Regions from separate parts of the Dysgonomonas sp. Marseille-Q5470 genome, predicted to be linked through region 3. Evidence: riboswitches for the same ligand, from Rfam matches in the RefSeq annotation. Region 3 holds a riboswitch; each other region holds the start of a gene.
The links. A riboswitch is a leader RNA that binds a small molecule or an ion and turns the genes downstream of it on or off. The one in region 3 is predicted to bind cobalamin.
Positions count from the first base shown of each region.

Region 1: another riboswitch for cobalamin. It lies ahead of QOX35_RS12845 (TonB-dependent receptor); the one in region 3 lies ahead of QOX35_RS12305 (TonB-dependent receptor plug domain-containing protein).
Region 2: another riboswitch for cobalamin. It lies ahead of QOX35_RS05580 (cysteine-rich CWC family protein); the one in region 3 lies ahead of QOX35_RS12305 (TonB-dependent receptor plug domain-containing protein).

Region 1 is NZ_CATNVE010000008.1:50,441-60,763, reverse strand. It holds gene QOX35_RS12855 (sirohydrochlorin cobaltochelatase) at 1-410, opposite strand, end outside; gene QOX35_RS12850 (ABC transporter substrate-binding protein) at 407-1,537, opposite strand; gene QOX35_RS12845 (TonB-dependent receptor) at 1,546-3,741, opposite strand; cobalamin riboswitch at 3,791-3,986, opposite strand; gene QOX35_RS12840 (cobyrinic acid a,c-diamide synthase CobB) at 4,055-5,398, shown strand; gene QOX35_RS12835 (endonuclease/exonuclease/phosphatase family protein) at 5,598-6,470, shown strand; gene QOX35_RS12830 (GNAT family N-acetyltransferase) at 6,610-7,833, shown strand; gene QOX35_RS12825 (NAD(P)H-dependent oxidoreductase) at 7,967-8,512, opposite strand; gene QOX35_RS12820 (winged helix-turn-helix transcriptional regulator) at 8,590-8,943, shown strand; gene QOX35_RS12815 (NUDIX hydrolase) at 9,008-9,424, opposite strand; gene QOX35_RS12810 (SGNH/GDSL hydrolase family protein) at 9,860-10,323, opposite strand, start outside.
Region 2 is NZ_CATNVE010000002.1:539,941-550,263, forward strand. It holds gene leuB (3-isopropylmalate dehydrogenase) at 1-929, shown strand, start outside; gene QOX35_RS05565 (50S ribosomal protein L25/general stress protein Ctc) at 1,200-1,778, shown strand; gene pth (aminoacyl-tRNA hydrolase) at 1,795-2,358, shown strand; gene QOX35_RS05575 (RNA-binding S4 domain-containing protein) at 2,467-2,886, shown strand; cobalamin riboswitch at 3,002-3,205, shown strand; gene QOX35_RS05580 (cysteine-rich CWC family protein) at 3,394-3,609, shown strand; gene QOX35_RS05585 (phosphoenolpyruvate carboxykinase (ATP)) at 3,865-5,598, shown strand; gene ppc (phosphoenolpyruvate carboxylase) at 5,753-8,383, shown strand; gene QOX35_RS05595 (3-phosphoshikimate 1-carboxyvinyltransferase) at 8,525-9,748, shown strand; gene era (GTPase Era) at 9,753-10,323, opposite strand, start outside.
Region 3 is NZ_CATNVE010000007.1:94,013-104,335, reverse strand. It holds gene dnaB (replicative DNA helicase) at 14-1,531, shown strand; gene secDF (protein translocase subunit SecDF) at 1,714-4,701, opposite strand; gene QOX35_RS12320 (AMP-binding protein) at 4,966-6,621, opposite strand; gene QOX35_RS12315 (helix-turn-helix domain-containing protein) at 6,664-7,218, opposite strand; gene QOX35_RS12310 (RluA family pseudouridine synthase) at 7,231-8,172, opposite strand; cobalamin riboswitch at 8,386-8,567, shown strand; gene QOX35_RS12305 (TonB-dependent receptor plug domain-containing protein) at 8,661-10,323, shown strand, end outside.

The DNA.
Region 1 (10,323 bases), on a different contig from region 3:
CTCACTTCTTCTACATTCTTGTACAAAGATTCCATTTCCACTCCATCGATAACAGTGGAAGATTGTATTAATATATGTGTGTATCCATCAGCATGAAGTAGTTTTAAAGCTTCTAATGGATTCACTTTATAGATACCACGTTCCGAAAGCCTTTTGATAACAATACGTGAAGAATATGCTTCTCTTACTTCAATAGAAGGGAAAACTTGTTTCACCTGATTATTTAATGCTTCTATTGTCAGTTCGCGAGTATCGTCATGAGTAGTACCAAAGTGAACTATCAGAATAGCAGCTTTATCGTCTGCCTGCATACTTTTAAAAATATCAGAATGCTCGTAACTACCTCCACTATGTGCAAATGTTGCAACAGTGGTAAATAGTATCATAATATATAGTAAAATCCTTTTCATAATATCTCTTCATCTAATGATTTGAAATAGCTTAATTTATTATCTGTGAATAAATTCGGATGAAATATTTTTGCCATGTCTTTCAATATAGAATCGGGATGGATCGGCAAATCCTCAAAATAATGGACTTTGCCGGTATTACATCCCCATATCTGTTTTTTATTAAAAGCACCAAACTGGGCATATATTTTATCTTCTTGTTTCAGCCTGTTATATGTGAAATCTTCTTCTCGATTGTACTTCAACAGCCAGATCTCAGCCAATCCTGCTTTGTCGAGTACCATTTCGGCAGACAAGCGTGTCGATCCGGTTGAATTATCATCATTCCAAACATATTCGCCTCCGGCATCACGTATCAGATTTGCCAGATAACTTTTTCCTCCAGCAATCCGCCATGTTTTACTAAATTTCAGGTCGTTGAATACTGTTGGTTTATTAGATGCATCCTTTACCCTATCTTTTATTTCATTGTATCTGCGTTCTGTTTCTTGGAAAAGCGAGTCGGCTAGCGCTTCTTTTCCGTAAAACAATGCATGGTAGCGTATCCATTCGGCACGACCGAGAGCAGTATCTTCCATATAGTCAGTAGTAGCAATGATAGGAATTCTTAACTTATCCAAATAGCCCATGCCGGTTTCCATCGCTGATACAATAAGTGCAGATGGCATCAGATTGATTAATTGTTCAACATCGGGTTTGTGCATACTGCCCAAATCTATAATCTTTCGGACTTTCAATCGTTCTTGAATATAAGGCAGGTCTATATATTTGGCCTGACAGACCCCTGTTATACGATGCTGCTCATCTATTTCTTGCAACATACTACATTGAATCGTAGAAAAAGCGATCACAGTTTGCAATGGTACTTTTACGATAGTTCCTTCAGGCAGGTTCTTCGGAATTTCTTTATCACGATCAATTAATATATATCGATAGAGAGTACGCACTGTATCCCAAGGGTCACGTACGGTTACCAATTTGTAATCTTCATATTTTTCTACATTGAATCCACGAGCATGTCTTAGCTGATATTTTTCAATATTTTCATTCTCCTTATTCCCGATCGAAGAACAGGAATAAAGAGTTGAGCAGAAAACAAAGAGGTATAATAAGTTTGAAGATTTCATAAACAGTCTTACTTACTAAACTTAATTTTCAGGCTGGCATAAAATGTACGTCCGGGTGATAAAGTCGCATAATTGCGGTTGAAAGGTTTATCATCTACAAAGTCAAAGATATTTTCAATACCTAAACCCGGTTCAAACACAAGACCATTTATACTCTTGAATGTATGACGTGTAGCAAAGTTCCATAATTGATAAGCACGTGCATCATCACCATCGTCATAATATCTACGGCTTTGCAAGCGTCCGTTTAAATTAAAATTTGACTTGAATAACCCGAAATCTTTAAACCAATTCAGGTTAACATTTCCTGTATGACGACTTATACGTTGAAGACGCTTACCTGTATCTAGGTCTTTGGCATTCACATAACTATACCCTCCTCCTAAGGTAAGGTTATAACCAAGGTATGAATTAAAAGTAAAGTCTACACCTTGAATACGAGATCTTCCGATATTATGATACGATGATTTCTTATTATATCCTTCAGCTATTTCTTCGGGTGTTAATTCGATTTCATAAGTATCGATTTTGTTTTTCAGATTGTTAATATAGCCAGTAACAGCCAATGAAAGGAAATCTTTTATATATTCAGCATTGACAGAGTAATAGATTGAACTTTCAGGCTTCAAATCTTTATTCCCTACACTTAAAGTAGTTTTACCTTTGCTCGTAACTTCAGTTTTCATGAATAGCTGCTTCAATTCAGGTGTTTTGAAACCTGTAGCATATGATACTCTGAAATTGAAATCATGAAGAGTATACATTGCGCTGACTTTAGGTGTGACCCTATTTTTGAAGGTTTCATTGTATATATATCTGACCCCGGGAACAATATTCAGCTTTCCGAAAAGATTTATTTCATCCTGAGCATAAAAAGCCAATGTATAAACATTTCTGGAACCTCCGATGCTATCTGCCGGAGCATATAGGTTGTCTATCTTGTACTCTGAACCTACAGTTACTTTATTGAACTTTCCGGCGTTGAATGTACCTTTCAGATTTATATTATTGTACTTCTGCCTTCTCACAAATTCTTCATCTCCGGGCATAAATGTGACACCGTTTTTGTCTTTGGTTTCTTTCAGGTAAGCTTTAAAGTATTCGAAACGGTCAGTATTCCAGTCTAATGCAATCAAGCCATTATTTTTCAGTAAATACTTTGCACCGGCACCAAATGAATAGTCGACGTATTTCATATCGAACCCATAAGCACTTACGGGGCGTTTAAATTTTTTGTCGAAAAGACTTCCCTCTACATACATGCTCAATTCTTTTGTCGCCTTATAACCAAAACGTTGGCTAAAAACATCGGAATAGAAGCGTAACATAGCTTGTTTATCCGTATCTACTTCTTTATCGTTTATTATTTCCTTTTTATTTAGTTGCCATCCGTCAGCCTGATTCCGCTGAAAAGAAGTAGACGAAGAGAAGCCCCCAACATTCAGATATAGATTAGCATTTTGAGTAAATTGTCCATACTCTGAGAAGCGTGTCTCTGTAGAAAAATTTACTAAGTCTTTTGGTTTATTGGTTATAATATTAATAACTCCCGCTATTGCATCCGAACCATACAAAGAAGAAGCAGCTCCTTTCAGAACTTCTATCCGCTTGATATTTCCCATATCAATGCGATTCAAGTCTACGTTACCTCCGACATCGCCACCAAGTTTTTTACCATCAACTAACACTAGTATATATCTATTGCTTAATCCATTTAGTTGCATGTACGATCCCATTGCATTAGGAGTAAATGACATGGAAGGATTCAGAGCAATCATAGCGTTTTCGAATGTAGGAATATTCGTGTTTTGGAGTTCCCTCTGAGAAATAACATCTATTGCAACGGGTGAGTTTTTAAGTTTGTTGATTGTGCCGGTACCTGTTACTACTACTTCATTCAGTTTAAGAGGTGAATGTTTCATCCGAATAAGGATGTTGTCATTAGATCTGTTTATTGTCTCACGAGCTCCATTATAATCCAGTGCACTAATTCTTAGAAGATTATTACCTTCCGGGATTTTTTCAAGACTAAACTCTCCCTTCAAATCTGTGGATGTTCCAATGGTTGTGTACTCAATCCATACGCTGGCACCAGCGATCGGCTTTTCATTTTCATCAACGACTCTTCCGCGCAAGCTCAACTGAGCGAACGAAATACTTGCAATACAGCATAGCAATGCTGTTAGCATAATTCTTAGTTTCATTAAAAAAGAAGTATAATGTTAGTTAATTATATTCCTGACCCCGGGAATATCTATTAATTTATGCTAGGCAGGTTTCCTGACTTGTTCCATTTTGAGAGGCCTTCCCATCATTGTGACAGTGGCAGTGGTGATACTCAAAATTTTATGGAATTCACAGTAGCGGGCACTGTTTCGGATTCTGACCGAATTCCCTTTTATGCAACAGACGAATGTCTGAATACATCACCTAAGCGGCTTCAAAGGTAATTGAAAAAAAATAGGATTAAAAAGAATTCTTAAAAAATATATTTTCTTGGTAAAATTCATTTCATTGATGGCTTTTTATACTTTTGCTGAAAATAAAACCAGATTACTCATGAAAGTGATTTCCAGTTTTCTCATAGCTGCGCCAAGCTCAGGTTCAGGAAAAACAACAGTTACTTTAGGCTTATTAAGAGCATTAAAGAATAGAGGTCTTAAGGTACAACCATTTAAGTGCGGACCTGATTATATAGATACGAAATATCACGATATGGCTTCTGGCAATAAATCTGTCAATCTGGATTTATTCTTATCATCAGAGAATCACGTCAGATATCTGTACTCAAAATACGCATCAGGAAGTGATGCTTGCATTACTGAAGGAGTGATGGGGCTATTTGACGGATATAACAAAATGAAAGGAAGTAGTGCCGAAATTGCAGGATTATTGGATATCCCTGTTGTTATGGTTATAAATGCCAAATCTATGGCATATTCAGCAGCTCCATTATTGTATGGATTCAAAAAGTTTTATGAAAAGATAAATGTTATAGGAGTAATTTTTAACTATGTAGGATCCGAAAGCCATTATAAATTTCTCTCGGATGCTTGCCACGATGTTGGTATAGTTCCACTAGGTTATCTGCCTAAAAATGAAAATCTCAGTGTGCCTTCACGTCATTTAGGATTAAGTATCGATCAAGATTTTCTTTTAGATGACTTTGCTAATATTGCCGCATCAATTGTAGAAAAACATATTGATATTGATAAATTGTTATCATATACGCAAGTTGAGTTAGGAAATTCAGAACCGCAGCGAATTAACGAACATGCTTCTCGGAGTCTGAAAATAGCAGTTGCAGCCGACGAAGTTTTCAATTTTATGTATCATGAAAATATAGAATATTTAAGAAAAATAGGAGAGGTGACCTTCTTTAGTCCTTTAACAGACAAATATTTGCCAAAGTCAGATTTTGTTTATTTCCCGGGAGGATATCCTGAATTATATGCAAAACAGCTAAGCGAAAATAAACTGCTACATAAGGCTATTAAGGATTATGCGGAAAATGGAGGTAATATTCTTGCAGAATGTGGTGGAATGATGTATCTGTCTTCATCTATCGCAGATAAAGATGGTATAGAATATCCAATGGTAGATATTTTCAAGCAAAAGGCTTCAATGGAAAACATGAAGCTTAAATTAGGATACCGTCAATTTGAATATAATAGTATAACTATTAGAGGACACGAATTTCATTATTCACATATTGAAAATAACATGGAAAGTATAACACAGCAGTATAATGCAAAGGAGGTTCCCGTAGATACAAAGCTATTACGCTACAAAAATGTAATTGCAGGATATACTCATATATATTGGGCTGAGATGGAGAATTTGTTACATTTATTTAAGTGATAAAAGTGTAGTTTGTATCAAGTGCACCAACTCTGATGATTGGTTACAACTCATAATAACATAGTTTATCATATGTATCGATATATAAGTTTTTTTATCAGTTCTATTGCATAAACCGTTATAGAAAGTTATAATCTGAGAATATATCATCAAGAAATTATATTTACTTATTACCTTTAATTCTCAAATTAATTTAATAATGAAACAAATTTTTATTAGTGCAGTATTATTCATGACTGCCCTTACTCTAAATGCACAAAAATTTAATGTCGGAACGTATAATGTTAGAAATGACAATTCATCCGATGTGGGTAATATGTGGAAAGATCGCTTTCCGTATATTGCAAAGTTAGTACAGTATCACGATTTTGATTTCTTTGGAACTCAGGAAGCTTTACCGAATCAATTAAAGGATATGAAAGTTGCTCTACCCGGTTATGATTATTACGGGGAGGGAAGAGATGGTAACGGACAAGGGGAGCATTCCGCAATATTTTACAAAACAGACAAATACAGATTACTGAGTAATGGAGACTTCTGGTTGTCTGCAACCCCTGATGTACCTTCTAAAAGTTGGGATGCTCCTTGTTGTAATCGTATTTGTACATGGGTTGAATTACAGGATATCAAATCAGGTAAGAGCTTCTTCGTTTTGAGTGCTCATTATGATTATGAAAAAGATTATGCACGCAACGAAAGTAGTAAATTGATATTAACAAAAATCAAAGAAATAGTAGGGGATAATCCCGTGATATTTATGGGAGACCTAAATGGAGGAATGGATAGTTCTTGGGCTCAGCTTCTTAATAACTCGGGAGTCTTAAGAGATACCTATTATGATGTTGAACAACCGTATGCCAATAACTCTTCATATAATGCTTGGGGAAAGCCTCTTGAAGAATTAGACAATTTAGATAGAGCTATTATAAGCAACAACGAAATATTAGATCATATCTATTTCAGTAAGCACTTTAAGACAAAAAGATGGGGAATGTTAACTGATACTTATAATATCGGTAAATTTCCATCAGATCATTTTCCGATATTAGTAAATGCAGAATGGGCTAATTAGGCTAAGTTTAAAGGAAAGAGATCGGAATATTTATTTATTTTTGTCCTCTTACAGTGTAGATATAATGTAAACATTTTTTTTCTGTATCCTGTTAAATAAGAAGACTTAAGATCTTTGTATAAATAACATAATTCCAGTTATGGAAAGAAACAAAATAAGGGAGCGTTTAATCTTAAAACCTTTTGGCTTAGAATATATAGACCAATTTAATGAACTGTTGCGTTATGTATTTCAGGTAACTAATAACGATATCCTGCAAAGTGGATATAAGGATGGCGAGATTGTAAAGTCTAAACGTCCCATTCTCAAGAATGCAGATGTTATTGGATGGTTTAATGATGATCAGCTAGTCTCTCAATTATGCATTTATCCCTGTCAAGTAAATATTCATGGAAAAAAATTTTCAATGGGAGGGTTAACAGGAGTAGGCACATATCCTGAATATGCAAACCTTGGTTTGATGAATGATCTCATAAAATCAGGTCTACAAATAATGAAAAATAAAGGACAATGGATCTCTTATCTGTATCCCTATTCTATCCCTTATTATCGGCGTAAAGGGTGGGAGATAATGTCCGATCATTTGACTTTTACAATAAAAGATAGCCAGATACCCAAAAACATTGCGGTAAAAGGCTTTGCTGAAAGATTATCTGTTAACCATCCGGATGTAATCTCAGTCTATGATAAATTTGCACGGAGCAACCACGGGGCTTTAATACGAGCTACACAAGAGTGGGAGGAATATTGGAGATGGGAAAATGAAGAGGAAAGAACCGCGGCTGTTTATTATGATAAAGATGACATTCCGCAAGGATATATCTTATATTGGATAGAAGAAGATATATTTCATATCAAAGATATTATATATCTAAATCAAGAAGCAAGAATAGGTCTATGGAATTTTGTCTATGCTCATTACTCAATGATAGAAGAGGTACAAGGAAATATATACAAGAATGATCCTCTTCACTTCTTTTTGGATGATGGACAGATACAAGAGACAATCGAACCTTATTATATGGCTAGAATAGTTGATGTGATTGAATTTCTTAATAATTTTCCGTTTAAAAACCTGGATGTATTTACTCCTTTCCACTTTGTAGTTTCCGATTCGATTGCAGAATGGAATAGGGGAGCGTTTGGCTTAGTTAAAAATGATAAAGACAGGCTTACTCATACAAGTGAAGCTGTAGGTAAGCCTGTATATCTCGATATTCAAACATTGACAACTATGCTTATGTCGTATCGTAGTCCTTCATATCTGCATCGGATTGAACGACTTCAGGCAGATAATGATATCGTTGAAGTCCTAGAACAAATAATACCAGATAATCAACCGTATTTTTCTGATTATTTTTAATTACTTTTTCTATAATAATTGAAGCTTTATATCTCTTACTTGACTTGCTTTCTATTACACTATGAGATATGATTTAAGTAATAGGCCTGACAAGAGTTATTCACAATTTTGCATATAGAGTTGCTAAACTTTTTTACTGCATTTCAGACAATAGAGATATTAGTTTTTCCGCATGTCTTTCAGCCCTGTTTTTTATTTCATACTCACCATAACCGGACACACCGGATGTTCCATGAAAATATACAGGGTCAATGTAATTCATTTGTGCAAAATATGCTGTCTGTTCGAGATTTTTACAAAATTCTAAAACCCGAAAATGATGCTTTTGAAGTGTTCTGTACTGGTCTTCAAATGCACCTACGGTAAAACTCGGTACAAAATTCTTTCCTTTCAATTTGTCACCTTGTGAACCGTAAGCAAACTGATGAACAAATACATAGTCAAACCACTGCTTTAAGATTGCAGGCATATTGTACCAGTAAAACGGATACTGAAACACGACTGTATTGTGCCTCAACAAAGCGTCCTGTTCGGCTTGCACATCAATACTAAAGTCAGGATAAAGAGCGTGCAAGTTTCGAATTTCTATATCCAAATTACTTTTTTGCAATCGTTCTACAATAGTTTTATTTGCTATCGATTTATTAAAATTGGGATGAGCTAAAATAAGTAATGCCATACTATAATAATTTTAGTTGCAAAACTAATTATAGTAATTTACCTTGCAATAACTATCATAATGGATAGGTTGGATATATGGCAAAGAATATTGAATTTAATGGAAAAATGTATCATTGCACAGTCAGTTTGGCAATGGATATGATTGGAGGAAAGTGGAAAGTAGTGATATTATATTACTTAAAAGATGGAGAAAAGCGTTATAGCCAATTGCGAAAGGAAATGCCGGATATAACCGAGATGACATTGAGCCTCCAATTGAAACAACTGGAAGAAGTGGGATTGATATCAAGAACTGTATATGGAGAAAAGCCTCCAATAAAAGTTATATACAAACTCACTCCATTTGGACATACCTTCGTGCCTGCTCTCGAAGCGATAAACAACTGGGGACATACCGTAGTCAGAGAGAAGTGTGAGGCTGTCGATTAGAATATATTGTATTTAGTAAATTTATCTCTTTATAAGAACAATATTTTCTGTCAGGGACCTCTCTTTAGATTACTAATCCATCAGCCTTTAGTCTTTTAAATATCTGAAGTACACCTATAACTTGTGCAGGTTCCTGTTCATAGCTATAACTATCAAAAAACTTGATAGCTCCAATCTCATTATTCGGCGATATATTTTCGTGCAGTTCGTATAAATAACAATCTTGCTCCATTATCAGATTTTCGTCTTCACCATATGCGGGCGCAGTAATATGGCAATAGTATTTTAGCAACTTAACATCTATTTTGAGATTTAGTTCTTCCCATATTTCTCTCACTAAAGATTGTTGAGGTAATTCATCAGTCTCAATTTTTCCTCCGGGCAAATACCATGCTCTTTTATTATTACTATATGCTAGGAGCAGCTTGTCATTTTTTATAACAAGAAGCCCTACAGTACGAATAAATTTTATTTTACACATATTTCTCTAACCCTTTTTGTTTTATTTCTGAGATGGAATTATAATTTATTGTCTTCAGGACTGTTTGCCTATTTCGGAACATCCGATCCCATGTACTATCCTTTGTCAATATCACCCATAACAGGATCACAGAAATAACGTATTTCGGGTTTCAATGTTTTTATTATTCTTACAAAATTAGCTATTATTTTGACTTGTTCAGCAGAGCCGATAAAACCTATGATAATGGTTGCGATCTTCTTTATTGGTACTAAAGGTGGTATGATTATGCTCGGAAAAGATTTTGAAAATATTATAGACTGCAAAACTTTAATAGCAGTAAATAATATAAAAAATAAACAATGAAGCGGTTAGATATACTTCTTCCGTTTGCCATAAACATGGTCAAAGGAGAAGAACATATTGAAGCTTTTATTAGCTAGTGATGTTTTACAATTACTTTATGCCTTTGATTGCAAGATAGTGTAACAACTCTTTTGACCATATGAGATATGCAGCCTCGGTGAGATGTGTGCCGTCTGTTGTATATTCAGCCTTTAGGCTTTGTTCTGAAGCTAAGATAGGATTCAAATTGATTACATCGATATCCTCTTTTTCGCAATAGCTAACTATCCTATTGTTGATATAATCTATCTTTTGAGCCAAAGATAGATTATTGTGTGTATAAAGCGTTAGTAGTATCACAGGTTTTATTCCGCCTTTTATTAAGTTATTAATGATCTGTATTTGATTTTGATATATAACATCGGGGGCTATATTGTTGAACAAATCATTTATGCCTGCCATCACAAAACATATTTTGGGGTGCGTATCAATAACAGTTCTATCCATATGCCATAGCATCTGTCCTGTTGTATATCCTCCTTGACCGGCATTATGAGTATCGTTTCTATTCAGTC
Region 2 (10,323 bases), on a different contig from region 3:
TCGATCAGGTCGGTAATCCATATCCTGATGGAACGCACGAATTGTGTATGGCTTCTGATGCTGTGCTGTTTGGTGCAATCGGAGATCCTAAATATGACAACAACCCTTCAGCAAAAGTACGTCCCGAACAAGGACTTTTGGCTATGCGAAAAAAGTTGGGATTGTATGCTAACCTTCGTCCTGTAAGTACGTTTCCTACACTAGTACATAAATCGCCCCTTCGTTCCGATTTGGTAGACGGTGCTGATTTTATGTGTGTGCGTGAATTAACGGGAGGTATGTATTTTGGTCGCCCACAAGGACGTAGCGAAGACGGAGATACTGCTTATGATACTTGCGTATACACTCGTGAAGAAGTAGAGCGTATACTTCATCTTTCATATAAATATGCTCAGATGCGTCGCAAAAAAGTGACGGTGGTGGATAAAGCGAATGTATTGGCTACTTCTCGTCTATGGAGGCAGGTTGCTCAGGAAATTGAAAAACAATATCCTGATGTGGAAACCGAATATATGTTTGTAGACAATGCTGCTATGCAGATTATTCAATGGCCTAAGCGTTTTGATGTACTTGTTACAGAAAACTTGTTTGGAGATATACTTACCGATGAGGCTTCTGTGATTACCGGATCGTTAGGTATGTTGCCATCGGCATCTATTGGTATTCACACATCTGTGTTTGAACCGATACATGGTTCGTATCCTCAGGCAGCAGGCAAAAATATCGCAAATCCATTAGCCACTATTCTTTCGGCAGCAATGATGTTCGAATATGCATTCGAACTGAAAGAAGAAGGTAAACTGATTCGTGATGCTGTTAATGCATCTATGGATGCAGGAGTAGTAACTGAGGATATTGCATCGAAAGAAGGAAAAGCTTATTCTACATCGCAAGTAGGCGACTGGATTGTAAATTATTTGAAGGGATAAATTTTTTTCTATGATATTGTGAAGAGGCTGTTCGTTGCGTACAGCCTCTTTTCGTCTTTATCTCAATAGTGATATGCCTGATAGGTTACTTTCAATGGGCTCTTTCCATTTAATATTTGCATATTGTAGTCTTCTACAAAATATTACTTTCATAAACATTAGGAAAAAAGATGTAAAATATTTATCTTTGCACCGCTTTTATAAGCCCGTACGTGTGATGGGAATAAGGAAGCAATCCTTAATTTGAGTAACACAATTTAAAATTAAAAGATGAAAACGTTTGAATTAAAAGGAGAAGCCAGAACAGATCTTGGCAAAAAAGCGACAAAAGCATTTCGCAAAGAAGACAAAATCCCTGCTGTAATTTATGGTGGAGATCAAACTGAAGCAATTGCTTTTACTGTTACAAACAGCGATGTTCGCAAACTTGTTTATACTCCTGAGATTTTCCTTGTAAACCTAACAATAGGAAAAGACAGCTATAAAGCTATATTGAAAGATGTACAGGTACACCCGGTAACAGATGCTATCTTGCACCTTGACTTCCTTCATGTATTTGAAGGCAAACCAATTGTAATGGACGTTCCTGTTATTTTGGACGGACTTGCAGAAGGTGTAAAAGCAGGGGGTAAACTTTCGCTTGACTTGCGTAAGATTAAAGTAAAAGCTCTTTACGATAAGATCCCTGAGAAAGTACACGTTGACGTAACAAGCCTTGCTCTTGGAAAATCTATCCAGGTAGGTGAACTACACTTCGAAGGACTTGAACTGTTAAATGCTAAAAATGCCGTTGTTTGTCGCGTTCAATTGACTCGTGCTGCAAGAGGTCTTGCTGCTAAAAACGGCTAATAATAGGATATATTGAATGAAATACTTGATTGCCGGCCTCGGTAATATTGGTAGAGAATACGAATATACCCGCCACAATATAGGATTCAGAGTATTGGACGCTTTAGCTAAAGCGTCCAATATTGTTTTTGCTGACAGGCGTTATGGCTTTGTGTCTGAACTAAAGGTCAAAGGACGTACTCTTATTCTGCTAAAGCCATCTACTTTTATGAATCTTAGCGGAAATGCTGTTCGTTATTGGCTAAACCAAGAAAAGATACCGATTGAGAATCTTTTGGTAGTTGTAGATGATCTTGCTTTGCCTTTTGGTTCTTTACGCCTCAAAGGAAAAGGCAGTAGTGCCGGACATAACGGACTGGGTAATATACAATCTGTACTAGGAACACAAGATTATGCCCGCTTACGGTTTGGTATAGGTAACGAATTTTCTCGGGGTGGTCAAGTTGGCTATGTGCTCGATAATTTCAGTGACGAAGAGGAAAAAGAGCTTCCTGTGAAACTGGAGACCTGTGGCGAAATAATCAAAAGCTTTTGTCTGGCAGGTATCAACAATACCATGAACCAATACAATAATAAATAAAACCAAAGAAGTTAGAAACGAATATCTTTTGTATCTAATATATAACTTTGATAAATGATGTGAAGCCGGTCTTGTTTGCGGACATATTGGCAAAATTCTGATTTTATTATGAAAGAACCTAAAAACGAAGTACGTATAGACAAATGGCTGTGGGCTGTTCGTCTTTTCAAAACTCGTTCTATAGCAATAGAAGCATGTAAAAAAGGACGTATCTCGATCAAAGGAGTTACTATAAAACCCTCTCGATCAATTAAGGTAGGTGATGTGATAGAAGTGCGACGTCCTCCGGTTACTTATTCCTTTGAAGTCCTCAACCTTTCCGAAAACAGAATGGGAGCGAAGCTTGTGCCCGAATTTATGAAAGATGTGACTTCACCATCTCAACTTGAAATATTGGAAATGTCTAAGGTGAGTGGCTTTGTCGATAGAGCTAGAGGAACGGGGCGGCCAACAAAAAAAGACCGTCGGGAGTTAGATCAGTTTACAGAGGATTACTCCTTCTTTGATGATTGGGATTTGGAAGATTAAAAGCAGAAATTATTGTTCGAAACTTATTCCTTGCAGAACACACTCTTATGAAATAGTAATTCATTATACCATCAAAAACTTTCTTATTTATATTTGTTCTTATTTATAATTCTATATCTTTGTTACCATAATTGGTGTTATATATTCGAAGTCTTGGATATATAATGAAAAGGGAATCAGGTGTAAATCCTGAACAGTCGCGCTGCTGTAAGCTTCGCTAAACGTTTATACAAATCCTCAAAGCCACTGTTTTTCATAAACGGGAAGGTCGTATAAAACGGAAGTAAGTCAGAAGACCTGCCAAAAAAATAAATTTCATCTTTCGCGAAAAAAGATAGAAAGCTCAAGAGATTTTTCTCTGATTATAGAAAATTGATTTTGGTTGAAGTATTTATACTATGATCTCTTGCAATGTCATATTTCGGTATCTGCAAATGAGGTTGTATATTTTAAATAAACCTTCTCCTGATCTTATTATATATTCAATAACAATAAAAACTTACAACAATGAAAAAGATATGTCAAAGATGTTCGGCCGCTTTCAGCTGTAGAGAAGATCGCGTAGAATTGTGTAGCTGCCGTAGAGTTTCTTTAGTTTCAGGGGTGCGCGATTATATAAAAGATAACTATAGTGACTGCCTTTGTCCTAAGTGTTTAAGCGAAACAAATACTTACTTTTTTGCCTTTGATGTTAATCCTAAATTCATAAAAGACAAAAAATAAAGTATTTATAAGCAACACCAATACAAGGTAATAGCAAAAACTTATTTTTAATTTACAATTTATTATAAATTTAGTCTTTAATTCGTTTAATTGTATAGGTAAGTTTCCTTAAATTTGATGTTGGAAAACAACGCAGTTTGAATGTTTTCAAATCAAGTATTGAAGTTTGCAATCTCCTGTCACAAATGGAGATAGGAGATTGCAAATCGATATCGAACCGGATAGAAATAATAACTATAATAAATAAAATTAAACATGTTACAAGAGTTTACTTTAGGCGAAGGAAAGGCGATTATCAATTTCACTCTTAAGTTTTGCGACACGAGGCAAAAAATATTAAATAGTTACGGTTTTCATCGGGTTATTGAAGCTTTTATACAAAGATTGAAAAAGAATGATGTCATTATTTACGATTATTATATCAAAGAATTCAAGACTGACGAAGAATTTCAAAAAACACTAATAGAAGCATTCAAGCTACTTACAGTATGTAATCCCGATGAGGTGCAAAATGTACATAACAAGTATGCTATCTTCTTCAACGATAAAGATTTATTTATAGAGCTTATAGAGCTTCTCTATGGCTTCTGGCGCAGAATGGAACGTTATACTATAGTGCATAACAATTCCATCAGCAGCGGGTTGCAAAGTGTACGTTTTTTGCATGCCAACGAGTTGTTCAATGAATTGGTACTTTCTATCTACCGCCGCATTCAAGAAACCGTAATGGGGTATCAGCATCTTGTGTATCGCCAGCTTACCGCAGGTGCAAATGCAGGGTTAACTCTTAGTGACATTACTTGGAACTGCCCAATAGAATACAATGGGTTGACTTCTATTCCATTCATTACTTCTGTTATGTTTAAACCTCCGTTTATTTCGTATACAAAAAGAAATACACGCGACGGCATTTTTCAAGAACATACAACAAATCCGGTAGAAAATATTATTCTGAATGAAGATGACTGGTTCTTATTTCCTGCTAAAGTAGGGAATATGCTGACCTTTGTTTATTTCCACAAGGACTATATGGTTCACGGATTTGCCTTGTCCAATCTTTTTGAACTAGCTAAAGCCGGTGAATATATCGGTAAAAAACCCGATATAATATACGTGTTCGGATATCCTGATGGAATAGAAGAGAAACGTACTTTCTACTATAAGGATAAGAAAAATGATATTCTTATCGGTTACGCTAATCATTGCGACGATATCGACTATTTTGGCTATATGAAAAAAATGCTTCTTACACTTCATAACGTGAAGCAAATGGAGCAAGGGCGATTGCCGCTACACGGAGCTATGGTAAACATATTACTCAAGAATGGTACAGAAGCCAATATCGTTATTATAGGAGATAGTGGTGCCGGAAAATCTGAAAGTTTGGAAGCTTTCCGTACGCTTAATGAGAAATATATACGTCATATGCGTATCGTATTTGATGATATGGGTTACCTCAAAAAAGAAGAAGATGGTACGATTAAGGGGTATGGAACCGAAATCGGAGCATTTGTCCGTATCGATGACCTTGATCCTATGTATGCCTTCCAACAGTTAGAGAGAGGTATCTATTCTAATCCTGACAAAATAAATGCTCGCATTACAATTCCTGCTGCAACTTACGATGTTATCTCTAAAGGATATAAAGTAGATTATATCTTGTATGCGAATAACTATACTGAATCTGCTCAGAAGATTGAGTTTTTTGATAATCTCGACGAAGCGATTAAAATATTCGAAGCCGGAGCCCGCAAAGCAAAAGGTACTACGACCGAAAATGGTTTGGTAACATCTTATTTTGCCAATCCTTTTGGCCCTGTACAAGAAAAGGAGCTTGCAGGCAAGCTGATCAAAGAATTCTTTAATGATATGAATAACAATGGTGTAAAAATAGGAGAGATATACACCTCACTTGCTATTGACGGACATACGAAGGATGGACCTCAATTGGCAGCAGAAGAGTTGTTTACAATGATAAATAATGATTAAGTGGAGTGGAGATGAGTTAAGTATTAGCTCGTCTCTTTCTTCGATAAAATTTGCCTGACTACTCAACGCTTACTTAAACTTTTGATAATGTATGGCGTTAAATATTATAACGGAGAAAAATACAACTAATAATTAGAATAAACCTATGAACAATATGCAACAATCCTTGATGCACGACAATATCAAGATGCTTGGCCACTTGCTCGGAAAAACGATCAATGAGGCGAAAGGACAAGATATGGTCGACCTCATAGAAACAATCCGCAGGCTATCTAAAGCATCACACTCGGGTGATATTGAAGCACATAAATCGTTGGTTAAGACATTGCAAAATCTTAGGGATGAGGAGTTCTTGCCTGTAGCACGTTCTTTCAACCAGTTTCTTAACCTTACAAATACGGCAGAACAATATAATAGTATCTCTCCCCACGCACAAGGGGCTGAGAACCCGGTTAATTTTTCTGCAGTATATGAAAAGCTTAAAGCCGCTAACTATAGCGATAGCGATATAATCAAAGCAATAGAAGATATATCTATCGATTTGGTTTTAACAGCTCACCCTACAGAAATAAATAGACGCTCGTTGATCAATAATCTGAATCAAGTAGATCAATGCCTCAAGCTACTGGATCATGATGATTTGATCGAACATCAGAAAGTACAAATATTGCGCAGGCTCAAACAACTGATCGCTCAATATTGGTATACTGATGAAATTCGTCAGAATCGTCCGACCCCCAACGAAGAAGCAAAATGGGGATACGATGTAGTAGAGAATAGCCTTTGGGCTGCTGTACCAGCTTACATTCGTGAACTAGACGAGCAAATAAGAAATACACTCGCATATCGTATTCCGATCGATGCCCGTCCTATACATTTCTCATCATGGATGGGGGGTGACCGTGACGGGAATCCGAATGTGACAGCCAAAGTTACACATGATGTACTACTTGATAGCCGCCGCCGTGCTGCAACTCTTTTCTTATCAGATATAGAAATACTGGTGAAGGAACTGTCAATGGCAACCTGTACGCTCGAATTCAGAAATTACATAGGAAACTATGAAGTACAAGAGCCGTATCGTGAGCTAATGAAAAAGCTGCGTACACAGCTTCGTAATACTATAGCTTATCTTGATGCCCGTATAGCAGGTAAAAATCCTGAACTAACAGAGGATATTCTCTACTATAATGAGCAATTATGGGAACCTTTGCATGAATCTTATAAGTCGTTAGTGGCTTGCAAGATGGATATTATAGCCGATGATAAGCTATTGGATACTATGCGCAGGGTTAAATGTTTTGGGCTTACTCTTGTACAAATAGATGTTCGTCAGGAAAGTACAATTCATACCGAAACTATTTCAGAAATTACCCGTTATTTAGGATTGGGAGATTATGAAACGTGGTCGGAAGATGAGAAGCAAGCTTTTCTCATCAGAGAGCTAAATTCAAAACGTCCTTTGCTTCCAAAAAATTGGGAGCCAAGTCCTCAAACGAAAGAAGTGCTGCAAACATGCAAAGTTATAGCAGAAACTCCTGAAGGGGTAATACCTACCTACATTATATCGATGACACGTACTCCGTCCGATATATTGGCGGTTTATTTGTTGTTGAAAGAAGCTGAGTGTCCTTATATATTACCCGTAACACCATTGTTTGAAACACTGAATGACCTCAATAATGCCAATGGTATTATGCAGCAATTGTTTAATATTAGTTGGTACAGAGGCGTTATCAAGAGCAAACAAATGATAATGATCGGTTACTCTGACTCAGCCAAAGACGCAGGCTCTATTGCTGCCGGATGGGCACAATACAGTGCACAAGAAGCATTGATCAAGAGCTGTCAAGAAGCGGGAGTATGCTTGACCTTATTCCATGGACGTGGAGGTACTGTCGGACGTGGTGGCGGACCTGCCAAAGTCGCTCTTTTCTCTCAGCCTCCGGGCTCATTAAAGGGTGGTTTGCGTGTAACAGAACAGGGCGAAATGATCCGCTTCAAATTAGGTATACCCGATCTGGCTATAAAAACGCTGGCTTTATATACTGATGCAATCTTAGAAGCTAACTTACTTCCGCCACCTGCACCAAAACAGGAGTGGAGAGATCTTATGAACAAGATGTCGGATATTTCTTGTACTATATATCAAGATACTGTACACAGGAATCCTGACTTTATACCGTATTTTTATCAGGCAACCCCTGAGGCCGAGCTTGCTCGTTTGCCATTAGGTTCGCGACCTGCAAAACGTCGTCCCAATGGTGGCGTTGAAAGTTTGCGTGCCATTCCTTGGATATTTGGATGGACACAAAACAGGTTAATGCTTCCGGCATGGCTTGGAGCGGGAGAGGCCCTTCAGCAAGTTATAGATGAAGGGAATGTCGAGATATTAAAAACCATGTACAAAGATTGGCCTTTCTTCGGAACCAGAATTAATATGTTGGAAATGGTATTTGCCAAAGCAGACCCTCGTATATCGGCATATTATGACGAACGGTTAGTGGAAGACAGGTTGCAAGATTTAGGGAAAAGGCTTAGAGCACAGTTAGAGGGCGCAATAAAATCTACATTGAGAATATCTCAGGATGAATACTTGATGGAGAGCCTACCCGATATAGCAGAGAATATTGCAATGCGAAATATATATACCAATCCGTTGAATCTGTTGCAGGTAGAATTGCTTCATCGTTCGAGACAAGATAGTGAGCATTCTCCCGAACTGGAACTGGCACTGATGATCACAATATCGGGTATTGCCGCCGGAATGCGAAACACAGGATGATAACATTGTGATAAAATATATAGATTGTAAAAGCTCATAAAAATCAAAATATTTTTATTCGTAGAAAATGCTTAATCCATGTTTAAAAATTTGATCTTTATGGGTTTTTACTTTAATTTCGTATAGATAAATAATTATATCATGCAATATAAAATAGTGGCTCCAAAGGCCATAAATTCAACAATAGCACTGCCTGCATCTAAAAGCATAAGCAACAGAGCTCTTATTCTGAACGGTCTTAGCTTAAATGCCTCAACCCTGGAAAATCTTTCCGACTGTGATGATACGCAAGTTATGATAGAAGCCTTCCGTTCAGGCAGCAGCCTGATTGATGTAAAGGCTGCCGGCACATCGATGCGTTTTCTTACTGCACTGTTAGCTATAACACCCGGAGAATGGATAATAACAGGTACAGAGCGTATGCAGGAACGCCCTATTAATATTCTTGTAGAAGCCCTGACCTCATTGGGAGCCCGCATATCATATATTGCCAATATTGGATATCCTCCCCTAAAGATAAAGGGTACGGCACTGGATGGTGGTGACATATATTTGTCGGGAGATGTCAGTTCTCAGTTTATATCGGCACTTCTGATGATTGCCCCTACAATGAGTAAAGGGTTGACAATCCATTTAGAAGGAGATATTATATCCATCCCGTATATAAAAATGACATTGGGAATGATGTCTCAGTTTGGCGTAAAAGCACACTGGGAAGATAAAATAATCCGTATCCATCCACAAGAATACAGGCCCACTCATTATGTAGTAGAGTCTGATTGGTCTGCTGCTTCATATTGGTACGAGATGGCTGCGTTAACAGATAGTGCTCATATAGAACTGAAAGGATTGTTCAAAGAAAGTATGCAAGGAGACTCTAAAGTATCCGAGTTGTTTTTGGACTTAGGTGTTAATACCGAATTCACTGAAAACGGTGTTATATTAACTAAGTCGGACAGAATAACAAAGAAGATGTTCCATAATTTTGTGAATGAGCCCGATTTGGCACAAACCTTTGTTGTAACTTGTTGTATGATGAATATTCCTTTTATGTTTACAGGATTACAAAGCCTAAAGATAAAAGAAACAGACCGCATAGAAGCATTAAAAGCTGAAATGAAAAAGCTGGGATATCTTATTTATGACAGTCAAAACAGTATTCTCGAATGGAATGGTGAGAGATGCGAGCCAGAAACAGAAGCTGTTATCCGTACATACGAAGATCATCGCATGGCGATGGCTTTTGCTCCGGCTGCAATAAAGATCGATCATATCAATATGGCACACCCGAATGTAGTTACTAAGTCATATCCAAATTATTGGAATGACCTGAAAACTGTAGGATTTACGATAGAGGAAAAATAATATATCAATCTAAACGATATCCGAATTGGCGAAGTATGTTATCCCTGCTTCGCCAATCTTTTTCTACCTTAACGAATATTTGCAAGAATACTTTTTTATCAAAAAATCGCTCAATATCTTTCCGTGCCATTGTACCGAGTTTCTTCAAGGCTGCACCTTGATGTCCGATAACAATTCCTTTTTGTGTGTCACGCTCTACAATGATAAGAGCTCTTATATTTATTATATCTTTTTCTTCTTTAAACTCTTCAACAACGACTTCTACCGAATATGGAATTTCCTTTTGGTAATAAAGAAGAATTTTCTCACGAATAATCTCTGTTACAAAGAATCGGGCAGGGCGATCGGTTAATGCATCTTTCTCAAAATAGGGTGGTGATTCGGGGATAAGGTCTATAATCCGTTTCTTGACCACATCTGCGTTAAACTTGTTCAATGCCGAAATCGGATATATTTCCGCATTCGGAAGTAGTTCTTTCCACCGCAAGACCAAGGCTTCCAATTCTTTCTGATTTGTTTGATCTATTTTATTAATCAAAAGCAAAACAGGAGCTTCTACGCCTTGTACTTTCTTT
Region 3 (10,323 bases):
GGAGTTCAGATAAATGGCAGAGTCAAATTTTAGGAATCAGGGGAAACGCAAACCAAAGGAAACAACTTTAATTCCGGATATAGGAAAAATACAACCACAGGCCAGAGAGTTGGAAGAGGCCATACTCGGAGCCCTAATGCTAGAGAAAGATGCTTATTCGGTTGTTAGTGATATTCTTAAGCCAGAAAGTTTTTACGATTCCATTCATCAGATTATATACAGAGCGATTGTAGATCTGGCTGTGCGTCAGGCTCCGATCGATATGCTTACTGTTGTCGAACAATTACGCAAAGACGGAGAATTGGAGACAGTGGGAGGCCCTGTATATATAGCCCAGTTGACCGAGAAAGTGGCATCTGCTGCCCATATCGAATTTCATGCCCGTATTATAGCTCAAAAATATCTTGCGCGCGAACTTATCTCTTTTTCCTCAAATGTTACAAGCAAAGCATTTGATGAAACAGTAGATGTCGATGATCTCATGCAGGAAGCTGAGAGCAAATTATTCGAGATATCGCAGGGCAATGTGAAGAAGGATGTGACGCAGATCAACCCGGTCATCAAAGAAGCCTTACATTTACTCGAAATAGCGGCAAACCGTCCTGAAGGCTTAAGCGGTCTGGAAACAGGATTTACTCCGCTAGACAAGATAACTTCGGGTTGGCAAAACTCCGACTTGGTTATTATAGCAGCTCGTCCGGCGATGGGTAAAACCGCATTCGTGTTGTCAATGGCCAAAAATATGGCTGTGTCTTATAAATATCCGGTAGCATTATTCTCTCTCGAGATGTCGAACGTACAGCTCGTAAACCGTTTGATCGTAAACACATGCGAAATACCGGGCGAAAAGATTAAGAATGGACAGTTGCTGCCTTACGAGTGGGAACAGCTCGATTTCAAAATAAAAGAGCTTTACGACGCACCGTTATTTATAGATGATACCCCGAGTTTGTCAGTTTTCGAACTGAGGACAAAGGCACGCCGTCTGGTCCGTGAGCATGGCGTTAGGATTATCATAATTGACTACCTCCAGCTAATGAATGCCAGCGGTATGAATTATGGTAGCCGTGAACAGGAGGTGAGTATGATATCCCGTTCATTGAAAGGATTAGCAAAAGAATTGAACATCCCAATTATTGCCCTTTCGCAGCTTAATCGTGGGGTTGAGGGGCGTACAGGGGCAGAGGGTAAGCGTCCGCAATTGTCTGACCTCCGTGAATCGGGAGCTATCGAGCAGGATGCCGATATGGTATGTTTTATCCACCGTCCTGAGTATTATAAAATATTAGAAGATGATAAAGGTAACTCTTTGATAGGGCTTGCCGAGATTATTATAGCAAAGCATCGTAATGGTGCTACAGGCGATGTGTTGCTACGGTTCAAGAGTGAGTTTGCCCGTTTTCAGAATATTGATGACGATTATAATTTTGGAGCAGGTCAGCAGTTCTCATCTAAGATCAACAATCACCCTGTGGCAGAACAACCACCACACCCTATGCAAGGAGGTGGTAATGACTTTGTTCCTTTCTAGCCCGAACAGAATAAACATCTTAGTTATATAATAAGAATCCTTTCATCTTTGTAATGAAAGGATTTTTTTATTGATAATCTTTCTTGAAAGCTTAAAGATATATTCTTTAGTTTCTACAAAAAAATAGAGGCTGATTACATTGTTTAATCAGCCTCTATATCGAAAAGACAATTTATTTAGTTTTATTTCGCTTCAATTGCAGTATCCTTATTTTTTTCTTCTTTCTTGAAGATAGCCCATGCTATTGGGGTCGCAACAAATACGGAAGAATATGTACCGATAATAATACCGATGAAGATCGCAAATGTGAAGCTTCTGATAGTATCACCACCTAATAAGAAGATACAGAATACAACCAACATAGAACTCAATGATGTATTCATCGTACGTCCTAATGTTGAGTTCAATGCCTCATTAATAGTTTCGGTTATATTGCGTTTTGGATACATGTTTCTGATTTCGCGGATACGGTCGAAGATTACAACCTTGTCATTTATAGAGTAACCTACTACCGTCAATACCGCAGCAATAAACGACTGGTCGATTTCCATCGAGAATGGCATTATCTTATATAGTAAAGAGTATAAGAAAATAACCAATACAGCATCGTGTGCTACTGCGAAGAATGTACCTGCCGAGAACGCTATGTTGCGGAAACGGATAAGGATATAGACAGCCATACATATTACGGCAATTACAACTGCGATTGTGGCAGCGGTCTTCAAGTCGTCGGCAACACTTGACCCTACACGTTGAGAACTTTGTATATAGCTGTCGATTGTTGTATTTGGTGCCAGATATTCTTTCAATGCGCTGGTCATTTTAGCTCTGATCTCTGTTTCTACAGCATCTGTAGCTTCTTCTACTTTGTAGTTTGTTGTAACACGCACCTGACTTGTTGTAGAAGATTGGCTTGCCGATCCACTGGTTAGTACAAGAACTGTAGAACCTTGGAATTCGGGAACTAATAGTTTTTCTATATCATCAGCATTTACATTCTTGTCGAAACGAATCAAATAGTTTCGTCCACCTGTAAAGTCAATACCTCCGTTCAATCCATTGATAAATAATGAAGCCAATCCTGACACCAAAATTATGGCAGAGAAGATAACAACCTTTTTGGTCATTCCTAAGAAATTGATATTTGTATTCAAGAACAGTTTCTTAGAAAGAGATGTAGAGAATGTAAGATTTCTGAATTTACCTTTTTCGAACATATATTCATAGAATATACGTGTAAGGAATACAGAAGTAAGGAACGAAGCAATGATACCAATTATCAACGTTGTAGCAAATCCTTGTATCGGACCTGTTCCGAAGTATGCTAGAATGATAGCCGTAATTACCTGAGATGCGTGACCGTCGAAGATAGCAGAAAATGCATGTCTGTAACCGTCTACTACGGCAACTTTCACGTTTTTACCCGCTCTTAATTCTTCCCTTGTACGCTCATAAATCAATACGTTAGCATCCACAGCAAGCGCAAGTGCCAATACAAGCCCTGTTATACCCGGTAGTGTCATCACCGCTCCAAAAGCCGCTAGAATACCTATGGTGAAGAACAAGTTGACAATTAGCGCCGAGTTTGCGATTAATCCCGGTATCAATCCGTAAATAACGCAGATATAGATCATTAATAATACCAAGGCTAATAAGAATGAGAATATACCGGCAGTAATAGCTTCCTGTCCGAGTGATGGTCCAACAATATCTTCTTGTACGATATGTACACCTGCTTTCATTTTACCCGACTTAAGAACGTTCTCTAAGTCTTTTGCATCATCTACAGTAAAACGACCTGTGATCTGAGAACGACCACCTTCAATTTTGTTTTGAACGTTTGGTGCTGAATATACAGACCCGTCAAGAACGATAGCGATGCTTCTTCCTTGTTCAGCTCCTGTAATAGTAGCCCAACGTTGTGCTCCTGTAGTATTCATCTGCATATCTACTTCCCATGCAGAACCGTGTTGAGACTGGTCTGCTTTAGCCGAGATTACAACATCTCCGTCAAGAGCCGGACCTTTTTTGATACCATCACCACGAAGTGAATATAGTGCAAATTGTGTTTCTTTTAGATCTTCAGCTTTGAAGCCCCAAGCAAATGTTAAGTCGCCAGGGTATAAATCTTGATATCTGTGTAAAATTCTATTTACGGCAGCTGTATCTGTTTTATTTACAAAACCTACGATAGCTCCACCTGCAAAGGTTGTAAAGTATGAACGAAGAGGTTTTGTAAATCCAAGATTATCGGTGCTTTCTACTTTTACAGAGTCTGTGGTTGCAGCAGCTAGAGAATCTGTAGTTACAGGTGCAGTAGTACCATTTGCAGCTAACACTTCTTTCGAACGCTGATCCATCAACTCAATATAGTTTTGGATTTCCTGTAGGTTGTATGTTTTCCAGAACTCAAGATTTGCGCTACCTTGCAATAGTTTCTTCACACGTTCAGGTTCTTTAACTCCCGGCAATTCGATTAGTATACGTTCTGCACGGTCTAGTTTCTGAATGTTAGGAGCAACTACCCCAAAACGGTCGATACGTGTACGCAACACATTGAATGAGTTGTCAGCAACGCTTTGCAATTCTGTTCTTAAAACAGCTACTACTTTATTATCATCATCCGTAGGAGATACCTGATCTCTCAGTTTTGTACTGAATATCGATGCTAATTTGTTATTACCGTTACTAGCTTTGAATTTATCAACAAAAATAGAGATATAGTCTCGGTTACTTCCTTTTCTGTTTTCGTCCGAAGCCTGTCCTAAAGCTGTTTGAAACGCCTCATTGTCGGGATCTCCAAGTGAACGAAGTACTGCGGCAGCATCAACTTCCACAATAACACTCATACCACCTTTAAGGTCTAGTCCGAGGCCAATTTCTTTCTCACGGCATTCTTTCAGAGTATAGCCAATGCTATCTCCAATGCCAAGGATACCTTTAGGCCAAACTTTCTCTGTAGACATTGAGTCTATGTAGAAAGTATATTGCTTATTATACAACTCATCATAGAGTAGTTGATCGCCTTTTGCATGCTCCGTAGCGTATGCAGCTGCGTATTCTTCCGCTTTCTTATCGTAACTTCTTGTTACAAACGTAAAAGACAAGTAAAACAAACAAACTAATGTTAGGAGTATTGCAAAAGTAATTACAAAGCCTTTGTTTTGCATTTTGGATTTTACTTTTTGTTATTTAATTATATTATTTCTATTTTCTTCAAAATTAATAAAATACACATATATCCCGGACACCTCTTTTCAATAAAATGAGGCCTAATGGAGATATATGCACACTTTTAGGCGTGCAAATATAATCTTTTATTCTTTACAAATCATAATAAATATAAAGAAATTAGAGATTAAGCAAATATGCAAATCGGTAGATAATAGTTTTATACTCTATGCCGATAAACATGTTCTTGCATCGATGTATTATTAATTTTCTTCCTGTTTTCTTATTTCCGCTCGTTTGATCTTTCCACTAATTGTTTTAGGTAGTTCTTCAACAAACTCGATGATGCGAGGGTATTTGTACGGAGCTGTAACCTTTTTTACGTGGTCTTGTATCTCACGCTTCAGGTGATCATTGGCTTTGTTCTTATAGTCCATAGCTAATACAATAGTGGCTTTTACTACCTGTCCGCGTATTTCGTCCGGTACTCCGGTGATAGCACACTCTACAACAGCCGGATGTGTCATCAAAGCACTTTCTACTTCAAAAGGTCCGATACGGTATCCCGAACTTTTGATAACATCGTCTATGCGTCCTACAAACCAATAATAACCATCTTCGTCGCGCCAAGCCATGTCTCCCGTATGATATACATTATCATGGTATACCTGTTTTGTTAGAGCTTCGTCACGATAATAACCCATAAATAGACCTAGCGGTTTCCATTTGTCGGTCTTGATAACAACTTCACCTACTTCGCCATCTTCTACCGAGCGACCGTCAGCTGCTATCAAGTCCATATCATACGCCGGGTTGGGTACACCCATTGCTCCGGGTTTTGGTTCCATCCATGGGAAAGTAACAATCGTCGGCGTGGTTTCAGTTTGCCCGAAAGCCTCCATCATCTTTATTCCTGTACCTTTATAGAATGCCTCGAAAACAGATGGATTGAGAGCTTCACCTGCTGTAGTGGCATACTCCAACGAAGATAAGTTGTAGTGAGACAGGTCTTCGCGAATCATAAAGCGAAATACTGTCGGAGGTGCGCAAAAAGAAGTGATTTTATGTTTCTCTATAAGGTGTAATACCAATTGAGGTGTAAATTTTTCATGATCAAATACCATTACAGCCGCACCGGCTATCCACTGTCCGTATAGTTTTCCCCACACGGCTTTTGCCCATCCCGTATCGGCAACTGTAAGATGCAGGCTGTTTTCGTGCAGGTTGTGCCAATATTTAGCTGTTACAATATGTCCTAAAGGGTAAGCGAAATTATGAATTACCATTTTCGGTTCTCCTGTTGTACCTGAAGTAAAATACAGTAGAGAAATATCATCATTGGTATTTACATGATCGGGACGTACAAAAGGTTTCGCTTCTTTTATTCCTTTATGGAAGTCGTTCCATCCCGAAGGTATATTTTCTCCGCATGCAATAAGGCACTTCACTGTTGGCGACTCCGCCATTGCTTCATTTATGTGACTTATGACTGTTTCGTCATTTACACTCAGAATTGCTTTTATACTTGCCGCATTATTGCGATAAACAATGTCTTTTTTTGTTAATAGATGAGTCGCCGGAATCGCAACAGCACCTATCTTGTGCAGAGCTATAACAGCAAACCAGAATTCGTAGCGTCGTTTCATGATAAGCATTACCATATCTCCATGTCCTATGCCTAACGACTGGAAATAAGCAGCTGTACGGTCGCTCTGTTCTTTGATGTCTGCAAATGTGAAATCGATGTGTTCTCCCTGGTCATTTCCCCAACAAATAGCTCTTTTGGTAGGGTTTATTCGTGCCCATTCATCAACTACATCATATCCAAAATTAAAATTATCAGGAATCTCAACGTGATAATGCTTTGCAAAATCTTCAGTTGAAGTAAAATGAATTTGTTTTACAAATTTTTCCAACATTATATAATGGTGATTAATCTTTTAGTAAATGAAAATACCAGCTTACAGCACAACAGCAATAAACTTCACTCGTTTTCCGTCCAGAGCTTTCATTCCATGCGGCAGGCTTGAATCGAAGTAGATGCTATCACCTTCTTCCAATATCAAATCTTTCCCATTTATTTGTAAAAGCATCCGTCCTTCAAGGATAAGGTTAAACTCTTGCCCGGTATGTGTGCTATGATGTATCCTTACACTATCTTGCTTTGGTTCTACAGTAACTTCAAACACATCAGCCTTTCGATTGTTAAATCCACCGGCTAGCGTCTGATAGCTGTAATCTGAAACACGCTTCACAGCTAAACCTTTTCCTCTGCGCGTCAAAAAATAGCTACTCATGCGAGGTTCGTCGGCAAACATCAGTACAGAAACATCTATATTATGTTTCGACGCAATGTTTTTCAGTGTACTGATAGTCAAATCTTTTCTCCCTTCTTCATATTCGAGGTATACCACAGGATCGATACCACATGATGAAGCGAACTCTTCGGTCGTCATATCCAAAGCCTCACGGAGACCTTTCAGACGCTGACCTATCTGCTTAATATCTTCATTCATACCTAAAATGTATTAAATTGATTCCTCTTTTTCGGGCTTATCCTTTCTTTCTTTTTGCGTTTCGGATATTAGTATTTGCATTGCTTTAGGGATGCCGGCTTTAAATTCAAGCAATTCCCCTGTTCTTGGATGTTTCAAAATTAGTCCCCCGGCATGAAGGGCAATTCTTTTGATCGGATTATTTGAAGCACCATATTTCTTATCGCCAACAATCGGATGTCCGATCTGTTGCATGTGTACTCTTACTTGATTCTTGCGTCGTGTTTCAAGGTCAAAATCCAATAGTGAATAGCCGCCTTTGGATTTTTGTGTCTTGTAATGAGTAACAGATTTCAGTCCTCCGTTGTCGATAAGGGATGACATCATTACAAAGTTCTTGTTCTCGGTAAGCCACGATGTTACAGTTCCATTTTTAGGGTTCGGGCGTCCTTCTACAATTGCCATGTATGAATACTTAGGTACAAGGTTGTCCCAGTTTTTCTGGAAAATATCCTGTAGCTCCATATCTTTCGCAAAGATCATTAGTCCCGAAATTTCTCTGTCGAGGCGATGCAGAACATAAACACGTGCTTTTTTATCTTTTTTCTTTACGTATTCATTCAGAGAATTATATACAGTGCGTGACTTTTCCTTATCTGTAGCTACAGATAAAAATCCTGCTTCTTTTTCGATGACAAGTAAGTCGTCGTCTTCAAATACAATCTTTAATCCCTTCAATCTTTTTTCTTTTCGAGACTGATCGTATTTCATAACAGAGACCTTATCTTTTGCCTTCAGTTCGAAATCGAATTGAGTGATAAGCTTTCCGTTTACTTTGATTTGTTTATGTGCAAGAAGCGATTTAACTGCGTTGCGACTTTTACGCACTTCTTTCTGGACAAGGAAATCTAGCAATTGAGCCGGTTGATCAACTTTTATTTCCTGCAATACTTTATCTCTGGTTGTATTCCTCATTTCATTTATATATGAATATGAAACAAAGGTAAGCGTTTTTCTTTTAAGATAAACACAACATTAGATGTCGATTTACAAATATTAATTTAAATCATGGCTGCTTAAGGTTGGAGAACTTTAATGCATAGAGTCATAAAACACAGGATAATATCTTTCGCATGAAGCATGCTGGTGGAATTAACATTTATATTTTGTCTTTCAATATAATTTATCCTTACCTTTGCAGCACTTTGTTTCGTTTGTTAACGAATTGAAAGGGAATCAGGTGAAAATCCTGAACAGACCCGCTGCTGTAAGCTCTGTAAAGCTTGTGCAACATAGCCACTGTTATTCAAAATGGGAAGGCTGTACAAGTTGGAGTAAGTCAGAAGACCTGCAAAGTAATAGTTCGGACAGCTTTCGAGGAATAGAGCTTAAGAAACAGTGTCAAGATTATATAGTCTTTTCTTTGTTCTTATCGAAAGCATTTTATTGAATAATTTGTGAAGATGAGGACTTTTTTATTCTCCCTTATATTTTTATTTGTAGTAGGCTGTATGCACATACAGGCTCAGATTAATGATAGTCTCAATGCAAAGAAACTGTCAGAGATAGAAATTTCTGCACAGATCAAACCTTCTGTCTCACGATCTACAACTCCACTTCAAGTTATTGATAATACAGAGATTGAACGAATAGGAATACTGTCCGTCTCAGATGCTGTCCGCCGTTTTTCGGGAGTTACAGTAAAAGATTATGGCGGTATTGGCGGTATGAAAACTGTTTCTATAAGGGGGATGGGGGCGCAACATACTGCAGTTAGTTATGACGGTGTTACGATGAGTAATGTCCAATCCGGACAGATCGATATCAGCCGTTTTTCATTGGATAATGTTTCTATGATAACTCTCTCTATTGGTCAGTCTGATGATATATTTCAGGCAGCACGATCATATGCATCAGCCGGCTTATTAGAGGTAATAACATCAAATCCTGCCTTTAAGAATAAATCATATAATGGAAATATACAAGTTAAAGCTGGTTCTTATGGGCTTTTCAATCCTACTGTCTATTATGCACACCGACTGAATAAGAAATTCTCTCTTTCGTTAAATACAGGATGGGAAAGAGCAGATGGAAGATATAAATTCACATTTAAAAATGCGGATCAAACTGAAGAGCGTAAGCGTAGGAATTCTGATGTTGATATCTGGCGTACAGAATTAAACCTCTATGGGAATATAGGCAAAGCCGGCGAGCTGAAATTTAAAGTAAATTATTATGATTCGGAAAGAGGTTTGCCGGGTTCTGTAATTTTCTACAGAGACGATAATGACGAAAGAGTATGGAACAAGGATTTGTTCTCCCAACTATATTACAAAAATAGACTTAATGATAAAATAAGTATAAAAGGGCAATTAAAATTCAGTCGCAACCATTATAAATATTTGTCAATAACCAATAATACAGCAGAAAATAAACAAGAAGACCGCATCACTCAGTATGAATATTATGCATCGGTAGGTATGATGTACAAGCCTCTAAAATATCTATCCATAAGTTTATTTGAAGATATATTTCAGAATAAGTTGAATAGTAATTTTGAAGATGTGGACAAGCCGAAGAGAATTTCATCACTCACAGCTTTGGCTGCACAATTTACTAATAAATATCTAACCGTAACTGGAAGCCTTTTAGCTACATATGTTGACGAAAGCGTTCAGACGGGAGACTCCCCTAAAGATAAGAAAAAGGTAACACCATCTATAAGTGTATCATACTTACCTTTCGAAGAAGCTAATTTAAGACTTCGTGGGTCTTATAAAAAGATGTTTAGAGTGCCAACTTTTGATGATATGTATTACACACGTATGGGCAATATAAATCTGAAACCGGAATATGCAACACAATACAATGTGGGATTGACTTGGACAAAAAAAATATCTGAGACTATTGACTTTATGAGTATATCTTTAGATGGTTACAAAAATAAAGTAGATGATAAAATTGTGCCTTTTCCTACAATGAACATTTTTAAGATGCGTAATTATGGAAAGGTCGATATGACCGGAGTGGATCTGAATCTCCGTCTTCATACATTGTTAACATCCCAAATATCATTAAATATCACAGGCAATTATAGTTATCAGAGAGTTATAGATGTAACAGATA